DNA from 2 places in the Paenibacillus sp. FSL F4-0122 genome. Region 2 is predicted to be linked to the other one. Evidence: a T-box and tRNA genes for the amino acid it is inferred to sense, from the RefSeq annotation. Region 2 holds a T-box; the other holds one or more tRNA genes.

Region 1 (8,884 bases), 1.2 Mb from region 2:
TGGCAACCAAAATCATTCTCGGCGGCAAGCTGAAAGATGACGGTTATACAGAAGGTCTATGGCCGGAAAGTGATTATGTATCGGTTAAAGTGCCGGTGTTCTCTTTTGCCAAGCTGCGTAGAGTAGAACCAACGCTCGGACCTGAAATGAAATCGACGGGTGAGGTTATGGGCCGCGATAAATTGTATGCAAAAGCTTTGTATAAAGGTCTAATCGGAGCAGGAATGAAAATTCCAGCAACCGGCGCTATCATCGTTACAGTGGCAGATAAAGATAAAGCAGAAGCTGTGGAGCTTATGAAAGGCTTCCACTCGCTGGGTTACAAGATCATTGCTACCGGAGGAACCGCTCAAGCGCTTGAAGAAGCAGGTCTCAACGTAATGAACGTGAACAAGCTGGATGAAGGTGCACCGAACATTCTCGACTTGATTCGTGGTGGGCAAGCCAACTTCGTCTTTAATACACTGACTAAAGGGAAAACACCAGAGCGTGATGGATTCCGTATCCGTCGTGAAGCGGTTGAGAATGGCGTCGTATGTATGACATCACTCGATACAGTAACGGCACTGCTCAGAATGCTGCAAACGATCAACTTCTCGTCACAGTCCATGCCTGCTTTTGTCGGACAATTAAACTAATCTCATAAAGATGCATAGGGCGGTTTGCGTTTACGCAGACCGTTCCGCTATGCCTAGGGGCTAATAAATGAAGAGTGTGGATTTAAGTCTGCACTGGATGGGAGAACGGTTATGGGACAGGGAGATGCAAAGTGGAATGAAATGGCGAATCGCTTGATGATCGCCTTGGATTACCCTGATGTTGCTGGGGCAAGAACCTTGATTGACAAGCTGGAAGGGATTCCTTGTTATATGAAAGTGGGAATGCAGCTCTTCTATGCAGCAGGACCGGAATTCATTAATGAACTGAAATCTCGGGGGTATTCTGTATTTGCAGATGTCAAAATGCATGATATTCCTAACACGGTAAAAGGCGGGGCAGAAAGCCTTACGAACCTCGGTGTAGATATGTTTAACGTACATGCCGCTGGAGGCTCGGCAATGATGGCTGCAGCCCGTGAAGGCGCTGCTTCAGTAGTTAATGGGAATGCTGCGCTTAAAATGCCTTTGATTATCGCAGTTACACAGCTAACCAGCACGAGCCAAGAAGTGATGAATAACGAAATTGGAATCGCAGGAGACGTAGCAGATACTGTAGTCAGATACGCTAAGCTGGTAGCCGCTGCAGGTCTGGATGGGGTAGTGGCTTCACCACAAGAGTCCTCAGCGATCGCAGAGGCTTGTGGACCCGCATTCTGCACAGTTACACCTGGTATCCGCCCAGCAGGTGCATCCTTAGGTGACCAGTCCCGGGTGATGACGCCGGGCAAAGCCATTCAGCAAGGCAGCCACTTCCTGGTGGTGGGACGTCCTGTTACAACTGCAGCTGATCCACGTCAAGCAGCACTAAATATTATTGAGGAGATGACCCTAGCATGAGTACATTAAATAGAAGTGAACAAGTAGCAAGTTATCTACTTACGATAGGAGCGGTGGCACTGCGACCGCAGGAGCCTTTTACCTGGACCTCTGGTATTAAGTCCCCGATCTATTGCGATAACCGTCTGACTATGGCTTACCCAGAGGTACGTAACTATATTGCTGATGCCTTCGCTGAGCTTATTAAAAGCCAGTATCCAGATGCAGAGGTGATCGCAGGTACAGCAACCGCAGGCATTCCTCACGCAGCTTGGGTAGCTGATAAACTCAATCTGCCAATGGCTTATATCCGCGATAAAGCTAAAGGTCACGGCAAGCAGAATCAGATCGAAGGCCTAATTAAGCCGGGGCAAAAGGTAGTCGTTATCGAAGACCTGATCTCTACTGGTGGAAGCTCCATCAAAGCAGCTCAAGCTGTGCAAGAAGCAGGCGCAGAAGCGTTGGCTGTATTGGCAATCTTCAGCTACGAGCTGGATCGTGCGGTCGATGCTTTTGCTGCCGCTGAAATGCCATTACAAAGCTTGTCCAACTACAGCACATTGATTGATGTGGCTCTTACACAAGGCGAGATCGCAGCTACGGATGTGGAACTGCTGAAATCTTGGAGAAAAGATCCGTCCGCATTTGGCGTTTAAAATAAATACCTGTGTATAGATTGGACGGGCCTCTCACATTTTGGTGGGAGGCTTTTCTTTTTAACTGCACCGAGTGCAATTAAAAGGAAAAGGTGCTCTGACACTCTGGAATACTATATTCTGCCCCGGTGATGCCATCGCAATGTCGTCACACACGCAGAATAGTTGCAGTTCGTGCACTTAAACTAACCTTCCTTAGAGGATCTGGCGGATATAGTTGCACTTTGTGCAATTATATCCGCCAGAAATCCGCCGAAAGCACCTAATAACGTTTTTTAACTGCACATAGTGCAATTAAAAGGAAGAAGCATAATACATTCGGCTTTAATAGTTGTACAAAGTGCAATTATCCTGCGTAGAAGGGGCGATTTGTGCCGGTCATAGGAAAGGCAGCAGGTTAGTTAGTAGGTTAGTTAGTAGGGAAGGCAAATGCTGTATTGGTAAAAGGAAAAGTAGAGTGGAGTGGAGAGTAGGGTTTTGGTGTTTGCATTCACATTCACATTCTGACATTTGGCTGACCTGCGCACTGTCGCTCTGGTATATTGTGCTCTGTCACTCTGGTTTATTGCGCTCTGTCACTCTGGTATTACGCTCTGTCGCTCTGGTATATTGCGCTCTGACACCTGGTGATTTCATCGCACTGTCGTCACAAACGCCGAATAGTTGCAGTTCGTGCACTTAAACTAACATTCATTAGAGGATCTGGCGATATAGTTGCACTTTGTGCAATTATATCCACCAGAAATCCGCCGAAAGCACCTAATAACATTTTTTAACTGCACATAGTGCAATTAAAAGGAGAAGCGCAACACACACAGCTGTAATAGTTGCACAAAGTGCAATTATCTTACCGTAGAAAGGCATATCAGGATCCTCAGAAAACTCCCGGAATGTTTTTTATAGAAATAATATGAAGAAATCGTAGCATAACTTTAAACAGCCTGTAACTTCCCCTCCTGAATAAAGCTATATACTGTTACTAGAATTATGGGTAATTATTCATAAGGTGGATGGATTGAGTATTTTATGGGAGGGTTCAAGAATGAATCATATAAATAATAGAAGGCTATGGCGGCGCTGGTTAAGCTTTGGAGTATGTGCTGCACTGCTATTGCCTTTAATTTCTGAAAGCAGGCATACAGCCTGGGCAGAGGCTTCTAAGCCATCTACAGAACAGCGCGTGTTACGTATTGGCAGCCTCTGGTCTGGAGAAGACGATTCTTCTTTTCGTCAGCAGTTTACAGATATGTATGAATTGCAGCATCCTGAAATCAAACTTGAGATTATTCCAGCCATCAATATGAATGAGCTTCGTTTTGACAGCACCTATCCAGAGGTTAACCCAGATAATCTGGAGAATATCCGAACAATTATGGGCGGTGCACAGCCAGTTGATGTAATCGTCGGTGATAGTACATTGGTGAAGAGTTTGGTGAAGCATAATCTGGTGCAATCGCTGGAGCCGCTTATCGCACGAGATCAATATGATTTAAGCAATATGGCACCTACAATGTTAAATGGAGTACGTGAGCTGGGTGGAGGAAGTCTTTACGCGTTAGCACCGACCTTTATGTCGAGTGCGTTATATTTTAACAAAGGTATTTTTGATGCTGCTGGTGTAGGTTATCCGACGGACGGAATGACTTGGGATGAAGTGTTCGCGCTGGCCGAAAAGGTGACCAAGAAATCGACAAATAAAGATAAGCGTATATATGGATTTTCGATGAACCGTTATATGAGCGATCCTTTCTGGGATATGCAGACCTATGTCTCACCGCTTGAGCTTGCTATGTATGACAACAAGGGACATAAGATGGAGGTAAACCAAACACAGTGGAGTCAAGCTTGGACGACCTACAGCCAATTGGTGAAAAAGCAAATTACACCTGGGTTAAACGGTATGGATTTTATAGAAACAGAACGGAGCACGTATAGTCCTGTCCAAGGGGATCTATTCCTTACCGGAAAAGCTGCAATGGTAATTGGAGAATACGATTATCTTAATGAGCTTGCAGGTGTGAGCCGCAATGCAGCAAAAATTAAAAATTACAGTCCCGTCGATTGGGGTTTCGTTACCGTACCTACTTTTAAGGAGAAACCAGGAGTGGCTGTAGGTACTTGGGTAGGTAATATGATGGCTATCAACACTATGGCTGCTAATAAGGAAGATGCTTGGGATTTGATCAAGTTCGTCAACAGTAATGAGGTAGCCAAAATTAAAGCTCATACTCGCGGGGAACTAACTTCCCGTAAGGATTACATTACCACGAAGGTACCTTCAGTAAATCTGGAATCCTTCTATACGCTCAAACCATTACCAGCCAATGATCCTTTGATGAACGTCCTACAAACACAGAAGCCTGGAATTAGCCGTATTAACGATGTTGGGCGCCAACTATTCACAGAAGTTTATCAGGGCAAAAGAACGGTGGAGAGTGCCCTCAAAGCTTGGGAGAAGCAAGGGAATACCATGCTGGGTACGCTCGAAAAAGATCCCACATATTATTTCGACTCTATAGGGGATTAAGTTTTGGAATATGTAGCGGCCACCGGATTTCCGGTGGCTTATTTTGTGGAACTTGGGCATGATAAGTTCAGAGCAGCGTGAGATTAATTTGCGAAAAGGAGAAGAGGGCATCATGAATTGGATATACTTCGCGAAACTGTTCAGAACGAGATTTCAAGCAGGTTGTTTAGCAAAAAGGTTGGAGCAAGATGGCTGGATTTATGGCTATCATGACCCAAGTTTTGTGGAAATTTATCGATCCCGCAAAGGAAGATATGGGGTTAGATTTTTGCCTTGAGAACTTTTACAAATTCATCCTTGACGTAGACCCATTTTGTACTGTATATTATTTATTGTCGCTGTTTGAATATTATTTCTGACGCGGGGTGGAGCAGCCCGGTAGCTCGTCGGGCTCATAACCCGAAGGTCGCAGGTTCAAATCCTGCCCCCGCAACCAATTTTATTACAACAGCAATTGTACATTCGGATATTTTTAGATCCGGGCCCTTAGCTCAGTTGGTTAGAGCGGTCGGCTCATAACCGATTGGTCGGGGGTTCGAGTCCCTCAGGGCCCACTTATCAAAAACCCTTACTTTGTAAGGGTTTTTTGCTGTCTATAAGCTTAGCAATATAAGAAAGTAGAATGGATAAATAACAGAATTTTGAGTTTGCTAACGGATTTGCTAACGGGAATTATTTTTCTGCAGTTTCGAGCTGTTTTTCAGCGTATTTATTCAGTTCTGCTTCAATTTTATCAACGGCCTCTTCTTGCATGATTGGGAGTAGGTGTGAGTATTATTCGTTGAACATCGCTGGAGTCATACCCAGTCGTTCAGCAGCTACCTTTAGCTTTATATAGCTCCGACCAGAGTAGCAACATACTAAGTCAATTTCCTTGTATGAGTCCTCGTATTCTTTTTTTAGCCCCGATTTGCGTATAGCGTTCCCTAAGACCATCAATAATATTCTGAAAAACCTTGCAAAGTACCACTGGTTATCATTGTAGCCAATCTAGAATATTTCTAGTGTCGTTTGTAGAGTACGGCAGTTTACTTCTCTGCCACTGCCGCTCTTGGTAAGGCGCATGCAGGTAACTGTTCTTTGTTAGTAGGGCGATTTAATAAATTTTAGTAGAAGGTCTGACATTCATTTTAAATAAATGTTATAATTATTAAATCAGTGTGTAGAGATATTGGTCTTTTTTGTTGGGCCAAAAATATATGTCTCATGATACGTCTGCCATCTGAAATATTATTCACGGAGATGACAAACATGCATGGAGACAAAAGACTGCCCAGAAACGGAAAAGAAGGTATACTATTTTTACTCATTATTTCAATCATTTCAGTAAACACTATTGCCCCTATTATTGTGGGGTTGGAACGTGGCTTCAGTAAGGAAGTGTATATAGATACACTAAAGGTTATTCCGTTTATGTGGATGATCGTAGTTTTATCTGTAAGATTAGTTGCAGGACCGATTGTTGGGAAAGTGATGCCGAAATTCATGGGACAAACAGATGGATTTAATGCAAGGATTCTGTTGAATACTTTATTGAATGTCACGGTGTTATCTATTTTACTATCAATTATCGGCACATGGGTTGGGACGAAACAAATAAGCCTGGATCCACTTAAAAATTTCCTTCACATCTGGCCAAGAAACTTTGGTATAGCATTTTGGATTGAACTGTTGGTTGCGCAGCCGATAGCAAGATTTGCAATGAAAACATTACACGCAAGACAGGATCGAAAATCGGAAAGTGTAAATGCGTAACTAGCTAGAATTTTGTAGACGAATAAGAAAAAAAGGAGCGTCCATGGTGGGCGTTCCTTTTTTATGTCGTAGTAGTCGAACTATAATGCTCAACAGGAGATGCTCGCGAATGACTGAACGCACAATGTAGAAGCATGCTCTAAATACTGCGTACTTTTGATTTGCCTTTGGGGCAAATTGCTTCGTAAAGAATTAATCCAGCAATAACTCTAGCCCCCGGTCACCGCGGTTGAGTTTACAAGTACCCACTAAGGAGAAGTAACCGATGAAAACGAAAATACTCTTTTACTATCTGTGATAATTGCATTTACATGCACCGCAGTCACACTGGAGCCAACCACAAGAATAATGAATAGGGTGTGTCTCAGTGCCTAAAGGAGCATGACATCTCCAGCATTTAGTGTGACGTATTCCATATTTCATAATTTGTTTTTCTTTGATATGCGTTTGGAAGTATTCTTTTTGTGATTTTTTTCGTTTTTCTTCCTCTTCTTTCCTAAGTTGTTCATTTTGTTGAATTATGAATTTTCTTTCAGCTTCAATCTTTTTAATAGCGAGTGCTTCTTGAACGTACCCTTGAATTAAGGAAATATCATTTTTCAAGCAACATACTATCTCTGTTACATTCTGTCGTTCATCGGAAATCATTCCATATAGGTTAACGCCATTGTTAAAGTCATCTTGCGATAAATTAAGCATATCAAGATTTCCTGACACTAATGAACGACTTATCATAACGTTTTCAATGGATAAAAATCCTGAACTCAATTTCATGCTCAATATGCTATCTTTATGCAGATAATTATTACCTTTAATTTCAATGATGGCGAATTGTCTGTTTACTGTTGGAGTATAAGTTAATTTATTATCGATTTTTATAGTATTTGATTCCGAAAGTTTCTGATATTCTCTATCTTCTATTATTGTAAGAAGACCCTGTAATACTCCTTTGAAAAATCCCATATTATGTACTCTCCTTTTATTTAAATCAGGTTTATTTTACCATGTGAAATAGTTTAATAGTGAGGAAATTTGAATTGTATTTGACTGAGGATTAGTAACATAAGGACTCTGGAGTATGAAAGATTTGTTATGGACAGAAAAAAAGAAAGAGTTATCCGGTATGATATGCTCCCCATATAGTAGACAGGTGAAATAATAAAAACCTGTCGCTGTATGGGGAGCATTTTTATGGAACAAAAGAAGTATACAGCACTGGAAAAGTTAACGATTCTCCAAGAAATTGAACGGGGCGACATTGGTTTGAAAGCTGCGGCCCGGAAGTATGGAATATCCAAAAACTCTATAGTGAAGTGGCGGCAACGTTATCAATTGTATGGATACGAAGGGCTGGAAGTCCGAAGCTACAATCGTACGTATTCTGCAGAACTTAAACTCTATGCCGTTAAGGATTATCTCGAGGGAGGATTGTCGCAAAACCAAATCATCTGCAAGTATAAGATTGCAAGTGCAACCCAACTCGCCAACTGGATTAGGAAGTATAATGGTCATAGCAACAGCTTAACAGCTCATTCAGGAGGAACTAAAGCTATGACCAAAGGACGCGTAACCACTTGGCAGGAACGGATAAATATCGTGCTGTACTGCCTTTCGAACGGAGAAGACTATGCGAAGGCGGCAAGCCATTTTCACGTGTCTTACCAACAAGTATATAGCTGGGTAAAGAAGTACGAAGCAGGTGGTGAAGAGGCATTACGAGACGGTAGAGGACGCACCAAAGCGCCTGAAGAACTTACGGAAGCAGATCGCCACAAACTCGCGATGCAAAAGCTGGAATACGAGAATGCACGCCTGCGTGCGGAGAATGCTTTTCTAAAAAAGTTAGAGGAACTCGAAAAGAGGAGGCGTTAAGAACCATTCGCCAGGTGAATATCTACCTGGCCATTCAGGCTGTTCAGCAGGAACAGTCTTGCTCCATTCGGCTTTTGTGTGACATCGCAGGGATTTCACGGTCAAGTTATTACAAATGGTTGAATCGCAAACCCAGTTTTCGAGAGGCTGACAACGAGAAACTGACAGAGGCCATGCTCCTCTTGTATGAGAAGGTGGAACGAACCTTTGGGTATCGCCAATTGACCCTGCATTTGCGCAGACAAATGGATAAATCTATTAACGCAAAGCGAGTGTACCGGCTGATGAGATGCCAAGGTATCCAGTCAGTCATCCGCAGAAAGAGAAAGAAGTATGTAGGCTCCACGCCTCAGCAGGTTGCAGAGAATGTGCTGAACCGTAATTTTGAGGCTGAAGCTCCAAACCAAAAATGGGTAACGGATGTAACGGAATTCAAATACGGCAACGGCAAGAAGGCGTATTTAAGTGCAATAAAAGATCTGTATGACAAGTCCATTGTTGCTTACGTTCTGGGTCATTCCAATAATAATTCGCTAGTTTTTAACACACTGGAATTAGCTTTGCAGGCAGCACCGGAGAGCCGAACCTTACTCCATAGC
Region 2 (8,884 bases):
ATCGTAATAAATCTTGCCACAAAAAATGTAACGGGTGCTGACAGAAGAACAACTAAGGTCATTAAAGGACTAATGTACAACATGAGTGCAATTGCCCCCACGATGGTGATGATCCCCGTGAGCAGTGTTGAGAAGCCTTGCAGCAGTCCATCAGAGACCGCATCCATATCATTAACAAACCGGCTGATGCTGTCCCCTTGCGGGTGGTTATCATGAAATTTCAACGGCAAAACATTTAATTTATCAAAAAGCTCCCGCCGTAAGTCATATACAGTCCGGTAAGCAATTCGATTAGTCAGGTAGGTAAGAAGCCATCCGAAAAAGCTGCCGACAATATACACCCCTGCCAGAATCAAAAGCAGTCTAAGTACGGCGTCAAAATCAACCTCTCCCGGCCCGATCATAAAATCGATGGCGCTGCCGATAAGCAACGGGCCAATTAGACTGGCAATCACACTGAGTATTGCGCAGATTACTGCGCCTATAGCTATTTTTTTATAATGCCCTGTGTATACAATAAGTCTTTTCCAAATGTTGTTTTTGTTCATTGGCCCGACTCCTCACTTGATAGCTGGGACAGGCAGATTTCTTTATACTCTTCACAACCCCGCATCAACTCCTCATGGGTTCCGACACCGGCGATCCGCCCTTCCTCAAATACCATTATTTTATCCGCTTGTCTTACAGTGCTTACCCTCTGCGAGACAAGGAGCACGGTCATTTCCTGGCTGCTCTCTTTGAGAGCCTTACGAAGTGCCGCATCTGTGGAGAAATCCAGCGCACTGGAGGAGTCATCCAAAATAAGAATCGATGGCTTACCTACTACTGCACGAGCTATGGTTAAGCGCTGCTTTTGTCCACCGGATAAATTTAATCCACCACGAGATACTTGCGTATTCAAGCCTTCGGGTAATTTACGTATAAACTCCTCCGCTTGAGCGATAGAGGCTGCCTGCATGATTTCTTCCTCAGTTGCATCTTCCTTACCCCAACGTATATTCTCAGCGATTGTTCCTGTAAACAACACAGCTTTTTGCGGAACAATCCCTATTTTCTCACGAAGCTGGTGCAGCTTGTAATCTCTGACATCCACACCATCCACTTTCACTTCACCTTGCACCACATCATAAAAACGAGGGATCAAATTCACAAAAGTAGACTTACCTGAACCCGTACTGCCAATCAGGCCCACGGTCTCTCCGCGATTAATTACTAAAGATATATCCTCTAATGCCGATTCACCTGTCGTATTATACCCAAAGGATACGTGATCGAATTGTATAGCAGGGGCAGCATGGTCAGGTTCTGCAATCAATGCATTTCCTTCCTCGGACACGGATACCTTAACACCAAGCACTTCATTCACACGATTCGCTGAGGATGAGGCTTTTGTAAAAATAATAACCAAGTTGGAGACCACTATCAGCGCCAGCAAGATCTGAGTGATGTAATTGATGAAGGCAATGATCTCCCCTTGAGACAATCGGCCCCCATCGATATGAATTCCGCCTACCCACAAAATAGCTATGATCGCCGCATTTACTACAAGTGTAGTCATCGGCCCAAGCAAAGCAGAAATCCGCGAAACCCGGATCGCTGTAGTAGTCAAATCATCGGATGAGGCATCAAAACGTTCTTTTTCTGTACGTCTTTTGGCAAAAGCACGAATCACTCGAATCCCCGATAAATTCTCACTCAGTACGAGCGCAAGGGCATCCAGCTTCTGCTGGTATTTTCGGTACAAAGGAGCACTGCGGGTGATAATAAAATATAAAATAATGCCAAAAACCGGTGTTGCCGCTATTAGAATCAGCGATAATCTAAAATCCAAAATCATGGACATTAGGATAGCCCCGATGCAGATAAACGGTGCACGAATAACTAGACGAATCAGCATGGCCACAGCAATTTGCAGCTGGTTTACGTCATTGGTAATCCGATTAATCAGTGTAGGCGTACCTAAGGTATCCAGTTCAGCATACGACAAGGATGTAATATGTCTAAACATCTTATTGCGTAGTGTCGTACCGAATCCCTGTGAAGCCCGGGCTGCATAATATTGGCATACCATGGAGCAGCCGAAGCCAAGCAGTGACATCAGCACCATTAGGCCACCCATGCGGTAAACATAGGCGCTGTCATGATTGCCAACCCCGTTGTTGATGATCAATGCGACAATGGTAGGCAAAATCAGCTCCAGAATCGCTTCCATCAGTTTGAAGATCGGTCCAATGATCGCTTCTTTTTTGTACGGCTTTAAATATACTGCAATTTTGAACAAATTTATCCACACCCAACATAAGAAGTATTTAACCACTTGAAATATGTATAAGAACAGTTATGATTATGGCATATCTACTCACATATTAATAATATTGGATTCGTATCGCTCCCATACGATTAGCATATCTCAAGTTCGGAGGATTTTTATATGGATATTAGACAGCTTAAATATTTTATGGCGATAGCTGAGGAAGGACAGATCACATCTGCAGCCAAAAAACTGCAAATGGCCCAGCCTCCGCTGAGCCAGCAGCTAAAGCTCCTGGAGGAAGAACTCGGTGTAAAGCTAGTGGAACGAGGTCCACGCAGCGTGCAGCTCACTGAAGCTGGAGCCATTTTGCGGGACCGTGCCCAACAAATTCTGGAGCTGGCAGATTCCACTGCCCGTGAGCTCACTGATTTTGTCAAAGGTTTAAAAGGAACCCTAGCCATTGGTACAGTTTCTTCCTCTGGAGCTACGTTGCTTCAAGATCGGCTATGTGAATTTCACAAAACCTATAAAGGTGTGAAGTTTGAGATTCATGAAGGAAATACCTTTAGAATCATTGACCTCTTGAATAAAGGCATTGTCGAAGTCGGAATTGTAAGGACACCCTTTAATGGTACAAATTTAGAATGTCTTTACACACAAGCTGAACCTATGATTGCCGTAATGACACCTGAGTATGACTGGAAAACGGATGAAAACTTTATTGAGATCGGTGAGCTAAAGGATAAGCCGCTTATTATCTACCGCCGTTTTGAGCAGCTTATCCGGGAAACATGTCTTGAGAACGGCTTTGATCCGCTGATTTTCTGCATGAATGATGATGCTAGGACAACACTGCTCTGGGCAAACGCTGGTCTTGGCATCGGAATCATCCCCAAATCCGCTTTCGAATTAACGAGTAACAGTAATTTGATCTATAAAGAAATCAGTAGTGAATCACTACGCACGCGGGTCGCCGCCGTCTGGATTAAGGATAAATACTTGTCATCATTGGCTTCAAAGTTTATTGAGAGTTTCAAGAATGGATAATACCAGCTCTATTTATTCACTTGTTGTTGAACGAGCCTATCCTCTTCTTCTTTAATACGGTTAATATCAATTCGTTCAAACAATAATTGTAATTCAGTAACCTGTTGGTAAGGGGGTACCGAGCAAGGCTGCCAATTCGGTAGTTCTAACGACAGGAACCCCCTGATCTTGTCACAAGAGAACGGCAGAAACGGATGTAACAAATTCGCTAGGTTCGCAATAATCTGCACACATGTGTATATTGCAGAATCACAAGAAACCTGATCCTCTTTTATCTGTATCCATGGTTTTTGCAGGTCGAAATACTGGTTTGCCTTGCGCACATAAGAAAAAATATACTCCAGCGCATCTTTTATATTCCCAGCCTCAATAAGCCGCCCTGATTCGAGATACAAGAGGTCAATGTTGTCATTCCACCCCTTATCCAATTGCCCATTCGGCACTTTCCCTTCATAAAACTTATCTACAAAAGCCAATGAACGATTCACAAAGTTACCAAATGCTCCAAGCAGCTCTCCATTATGGCTATAAATAAACTCTCTCCAGGAAAAATCCGTGTCCCGCTTCTCGGGTCCATTGGCAATTAAGAAATAACGAATAGAATCTGGCTGATACCGCTCTAAAATATCAGGTACCCAGACCGCCCAGTTTCGGCTAGTGGAGAACTTCTGCCCTTCAAGGGTTAAATATTCGCTAGATATAATCCTGTCCGGTAAATGCAGACCTCCTGCTCCTAATAACACAGCCGGCCATATTAAAGTGTGAAAAGGAATATTGTCTTTACCATGCACATAATAAGCGGTTATCTTCCTTTTTTCCTCTAACCAAAAATCCTCCCAGCTTCCTCCGGACTGTGCAGCCCACTGCTTACTGGCTGATAAATAACCACTTACCGCCTCAATCCAAACATAAATCTTTTTATCTTCAAATCCAGCCACAGGAACATCTACACCCCAAGACAAGTCTCTTGTTACCGCGCGGTCCTGCAGCTCTTCTTGTAAATAACGTTTGGTCAGTTTTATAGCGTTATCTCTCCAAAATTGTGCTTCCGCTACATATTCCGTTAATTCAGACTGAAAATTAGATAAGCTAAGATAATAATGTTCTGTCGGCCGTTCTATTGGTGTACTCCCACATAATTTGCAGACTCTGTCTAACAAATCGGCAGGATCTAGAATGGTAGAACAATAATCACATTGATCCCCTCGCGCCCGCTGGCCACATACCGGACAAGTCCCTTCCACATATCTGTCTGGCAAAAAGCGCTGATCCACCTCGCAGTAACATTGCGCAATGGTTTTTTTATATAAATGACCATTCTCTAGTAGCTTTGTAAACAACTCTTGCACGACCTTATGATGCTGCTGTTGATCCGTTCGAGTATATAGATCATAACTAAATCCCAGCTGTTCAAAACACTTCAGAAACTCTTCATGATATCTGCTTGCAAAAGCTCCGGGCGTAATCCCTTCATTCGCAGCCTGAACCGCTACGGGTGTTCCATGGCAATCACTGCCTGATACATATAATACGTTATCCCCTTTGGAGCGAAAATATCGTGCCAGCACATCCCCAGGCAACACACTTGATAATCTCCCCAGATGTAAAGATCCATTCGCATACGGCCAAGCGCCACCTATAAACACATTACTCATTAACCTTCTCCTCCTTTTTTAGACAACAAAAAAACTCCCATCCACAAAGGACGAGAGTTCTACTCACGTGTTACCACCTAATTTTATAAATGCCTCATGACATTTACCTCTTCAGGTACGACGTTAATTAACGTTTATACCCTAGCACTGTAACGGATGCAGGTTCCGGCGCAGCCTACAACCCATAAGGTTTCGATGCGCAGCTCTGAGACCATATTCCCAAGGGTTTTCTTTACTCCTTTTCAGCGACCGGAGCTCTCTGTTGAAAGAATTGCCGTGGTACTCTTTCTCTTCTTTGCTTTTACATATTCAAGTTAGAGAAAATAATACTCAATTTGTTGTTTATTGTCAATGTGAAAAATCAAGCTCACTGTAACTTTTCCAGTTAATCTTCGTCTTTTATATAAATACGTTACAAGGAGGTCCCTCAGTGAAAAAGGTAAATTTGCTTACACTCTCTGTTCTTTTACTAGCAGGGGTATGGAGCTGCTCCGATAATCAAGTCAATTCTGTACCTAAAAGTGAGCCCTATACTTCCAAAGAAGCCATCAGTAGAGGGGATATTGTTTCTTGGGAAAAAGTGTACAACCTCGATAAATTCGAGCAATTTATAACGAATCTCTCCAGCAAAAAAGCAGACAATATACGCGTTACAAGTTACACAGATGAAGGCGATCCCATATTTAAGGATTTAAAATTTGACGGTAACGTGATTAATTACAGCTATGATACCTCTAATGATGCATTCGGTGGAAGCAACACAGGAGTCAGAACCGATACCTGCTCCGAAGTGACGAGTAAAAAAAGCACACAAGGTGAAATTATCTATTCGATCAGCGGTTGCACAAATAATGACTCTGAAATTGATTACTACCTTTTTCGCACAACAAAATGAAATGCTGAAATAAAAAAGACCACCCAATCATAATACAATTGGATGGTCTCGTTACTTCATATTATTTCATGATTTTGCAAATATCATTGGTGAATTGAACTGGATCACTAACCTGTAGACCTTCGATCAACAGGGCTTGGTTGTACAGCAGGTTCGTGTATAAACCGAGCTTTTCTTTGTCGTTCTCTGCTGCCGCCTTCAAGGACTGGAATACTTCGTGATGGATGTTGATTTCAAGTACCTTATCCGCTTGCACCTCTTGGCCATTCGGCATCGATTTCAGAATTTTCTCCATCTCGATCGTCAGCTCACCTTCTGCAGAGAGACATACCGGATGAGTCTTCAAACGTTTGGAAGCTTTAACATTTTTCACTTTGCCGGACAGGATGTCCTTCATCGCTTCAAAAAGCTCCTTGTTTTCGTTCTCTTCCGCTTCCGTTGGCTTGTCCGCTTCGTCGGCTTCGATCCCCAGATCTCCGCTGGATACGGATTTAAATTCTTTTTCCTTATAAGACTGAATCATCTTGATCGCAAATTCATCAATATCATCAGTGAAGTAGAGAATTTCATACCCTTTATCCGATACAAGCTCGGTTTGCGGGAGCTTTTCGATTCTGTCGATCGACTCTCCGGAAGCATAGTAGATATACTTCTGATCTTCTGGCATTCTTGAGACGTATTCGTCCAGTGTAACCAGCTTCTTCTCCTTGGAGGAGTAGAACATCAGCAAATCTTGAAGGGTGTCTTTGTGCATCCCATAATCGTTATAAACACCAAACTTAAGCTGTCTGCCAAAAGCATTATAGAACTGCTCATATTTCTCTCTTTCATCCTTCAGCAGGCTTTGCAGTTGGCTTTTCACTTTATTCTTAATGTTCTTAGCGATCAGAGTCAGCTGACGGTCATGCTGGAGCATCTCTCTGGAAATGTTCAAGGAAAGATCCTCTGAGTCCACCATACCTTTTACAAAACTGAAGTAATCAGGCAGCAGATCCGCACATTTGTTCATGATCAACACACCGTTGGAATAGAGCTCAAGACCTTTTTCATATTCCTTTGTGTAATAGTCAAACGGTGTATTTTCTGGGATGAACAAAATCGCATTGTACACTACAGCACCATCAGCACTGATATGAATATGTTTAAGCGGCTTATCGAAGCCGTAACGTTTCTCTGCATAGAAGTTATCGTAATCTTCTGTAGTCAGCTCGCTTTTGTTCTTGCGCCAGATTGGCACCATGCTGTTTACGGTTTGTTCTTGAACAACTTCTTCGAACTCATTCTCCGTGCCTTCTTTTGGCTTTTGTTCCTTCAAGTCCATTTTGATTGGGAAACGGATGAAGTCGGAGTATTTTTTAATGATGGATTTCAGGCGATATTCTTCCAAATATTCATCATATTGATCTTCTTCAGTATTCTCTTTAATCTTCAAAATCACATCAGTGCCGACAGAATCCTTCTCAACAGTCTCGATGGTATAGCCGTCAGCGCCCTTAGACTCCCATTTAAAGGCCTCGTCGCTGCCTAATGCCTTACTGATCACTATAACGTCATCAGCCACCATAAACGCAGCGTAGAAGCCCACTCCGAACTGTCCGATGATATTGTGGCCATCTTTAGCTTCGTTCTCTTTCTTAAAAGCAAGAGATCCACTCTTCGCGATTGTACCTAAGTTATTCTCCAGCTCCTCTTGTGTCATCCCGATACCTGTATCGGAAATCGTCAAGGTTCTGTTCGCCTTATCGGCGGTCACTTTAATATAATAATCCTCTTTATTGAAGACCAGGCCTTCATCAGCTAAGGCTTTGTAATAGATCTTATCAATCGCATCACTTGCATTGGAAATCAGTTCACGCAGGAAAATTTCCCGTTGAGTATAAATGGAGTTAATCATCATTTCCAGCAATCTTTTCGATTCGGCTTTAAACTCTTTTTTGGCCATGAATAAATAAATCTCCTTTCAAAATAACCTTATTATTCATCATTCCGTGATTAGCACTCTTCTTAGATGAGTGCTAATTCTTCTTTTTATATAACATAAACTGATTTTCAATGTCAAATTTTTTGGCTACTTTCATATGAAAATATAACCATTTACAATTCCCTTGCAATCCTATTGATTGTATGATTTAAATAGATTAGATACATAATTTCCAAATAAAGGTTTATCCATTTCGGATTTGGGAGGTCTTTAAATGAATGAACAAGCAATGTCCGCTTTAAATTCCACAATAAAAAGCCCCGTAAAGAACTTAATTGGCAGTGTATTCATTCCCGTACATGATATTGAAAAATCCCGTCGCTGGTATTGCCAAGTCCTGGGGCTTCCAGAGACAGATTGTAAGATCATGAACGGTCATTTATGCCCGCTGCCTATGCAGGGAAACACTGGAATCATCCTGGATACCATGCCGTTGTGGGGCGGCTTAGAACCTGAAGGAACACCGCCCATTACAACACCAGCTTTTTTATTACTGACCGATGATCTGCAAGCCTCTTTCAATTATGTGAAGGCTCTCGGTGTAGAGCTAGTAACTGAAATTCAAGATGAGCATTGGTTTGTTGTGAAAGATCCTGATGGGAATAAATTAATGATTTGCAAGCAACATTTGGATTAAAAATTGCAGCGGTTGTGATTTCCACTTCTTAGGGTGCATCAGAAGCTGCAGATCAAAGTGAATTTCGGGATGAATAAAGGACAGCTCCGCCAAGCTTCCTCGTTCAATTTCTTCCTCTGCCACGATTTTTGGTAACAAAGCAATTCCAAGGCCATTCATTACACAACGTTTGATGGCCTCCAGATTCGAAAGCTCAAAACCTATGCGGAATATGATCCCGTGCTCTTTTAACAAATTCTCGAACAGACTGCGGTAAATACAGCTTTCCTCCGAGACTATTAGCTCACAGTTATTCAGATCGTTTAGGGTTACCGTATCCATCTGGGCAAGCGGATGATGAATGGGGGCTATCAATACAAGCGGCTCATCTCTGACGATCGTACGCTCAAGGATGGAATCCGCAGTGGTGCGATCC

What was found. A T-box is a leader RNA that pairs with one kind of tRNA and senses whether it is charged. The one in region 2 lies ahead of metG (methionine--tRNA ligase), so its partner is inferred to be a tRNA-Met.
Region 1: it has a tRNA-Met gene. The T-box ahead of metG (methionine--tRNA ligase) is inferred to sense a tRNA for this amino acid. The anticodon was not compared.

What each region holds. Positions count from the first base shown of each region.
Region 1 covers NZ_JBBODI010000001.1:4,065,402-4,074,285, forward strand. Annotated here, with positions in the region: gene carB (carbamoyl-phosphate synthase large subunit) at 1-638, shown strand, start outside; gene pyrF (orotidine-5'-phosphate decarboxylase) at 750-1,496, shown strand; gene pyrE (orotate phosphoribosyltransferase) at 1,493-2,131, shown strand; gene MHH49_RS17525 (ABC transporter substrate-binding protein) at 3,174-4,658, shown strand; tRNA gene MHH49_RS17530 (tRNA-Met) at 5,018-5,094, shown strand; tRNA gene MHH49_RS17535 (tRNA-Ile) at 5,139-5,212, shown strand; gene MHH49_RS17540 (hypothetical protein) at 5,910-6,413, shown strand; gene MHH49_RS17545 (hypothetical protein) at 6,702-7,376, opposite strand; one part of gene MHH49_RS17550 (IS3 family transposase) at 7,605-8,238, shown strand; one part of gene MHH49_RS17550 (IS3 family transposase) at 8,238-8,884, shown strand, end outside.
Region 2 covers NZ_JBBODI010000001.1:5,252,786-5,261,669, reverse strand. Annotated here, with positions in the region: gene MHH49_RS22990 (ABC transporter ATP-binding protein) at 1-548, opposite strand, end outside; gene MHH49_RS22985 (ABC transporter ATP-binding protein) at 545-2,281, opposite strand; gene MHH49_RS22980 (LysR family transcriptional regulator) at 2,432-3,301, shown strand; gene metG (methionine--tRNA ligase) at 3,310-4,956, opposite strand; T-box leader at 5,000-5,261, opposite strand; gene MHH49_RS22970 (DUF4362 domain-containing protein) at 5,387-5,851, shown strand; gene htpG (molecular chaperone HtpG) at 5,913-7,793, opposite strand; gene MHH49_RS22960 (VOC family protein) at 8,047-8,469, shown strand; gene MHH49_RS22955 (LysR family transcriptional regulator) at 8,440-8,884, opposite strand, start outside.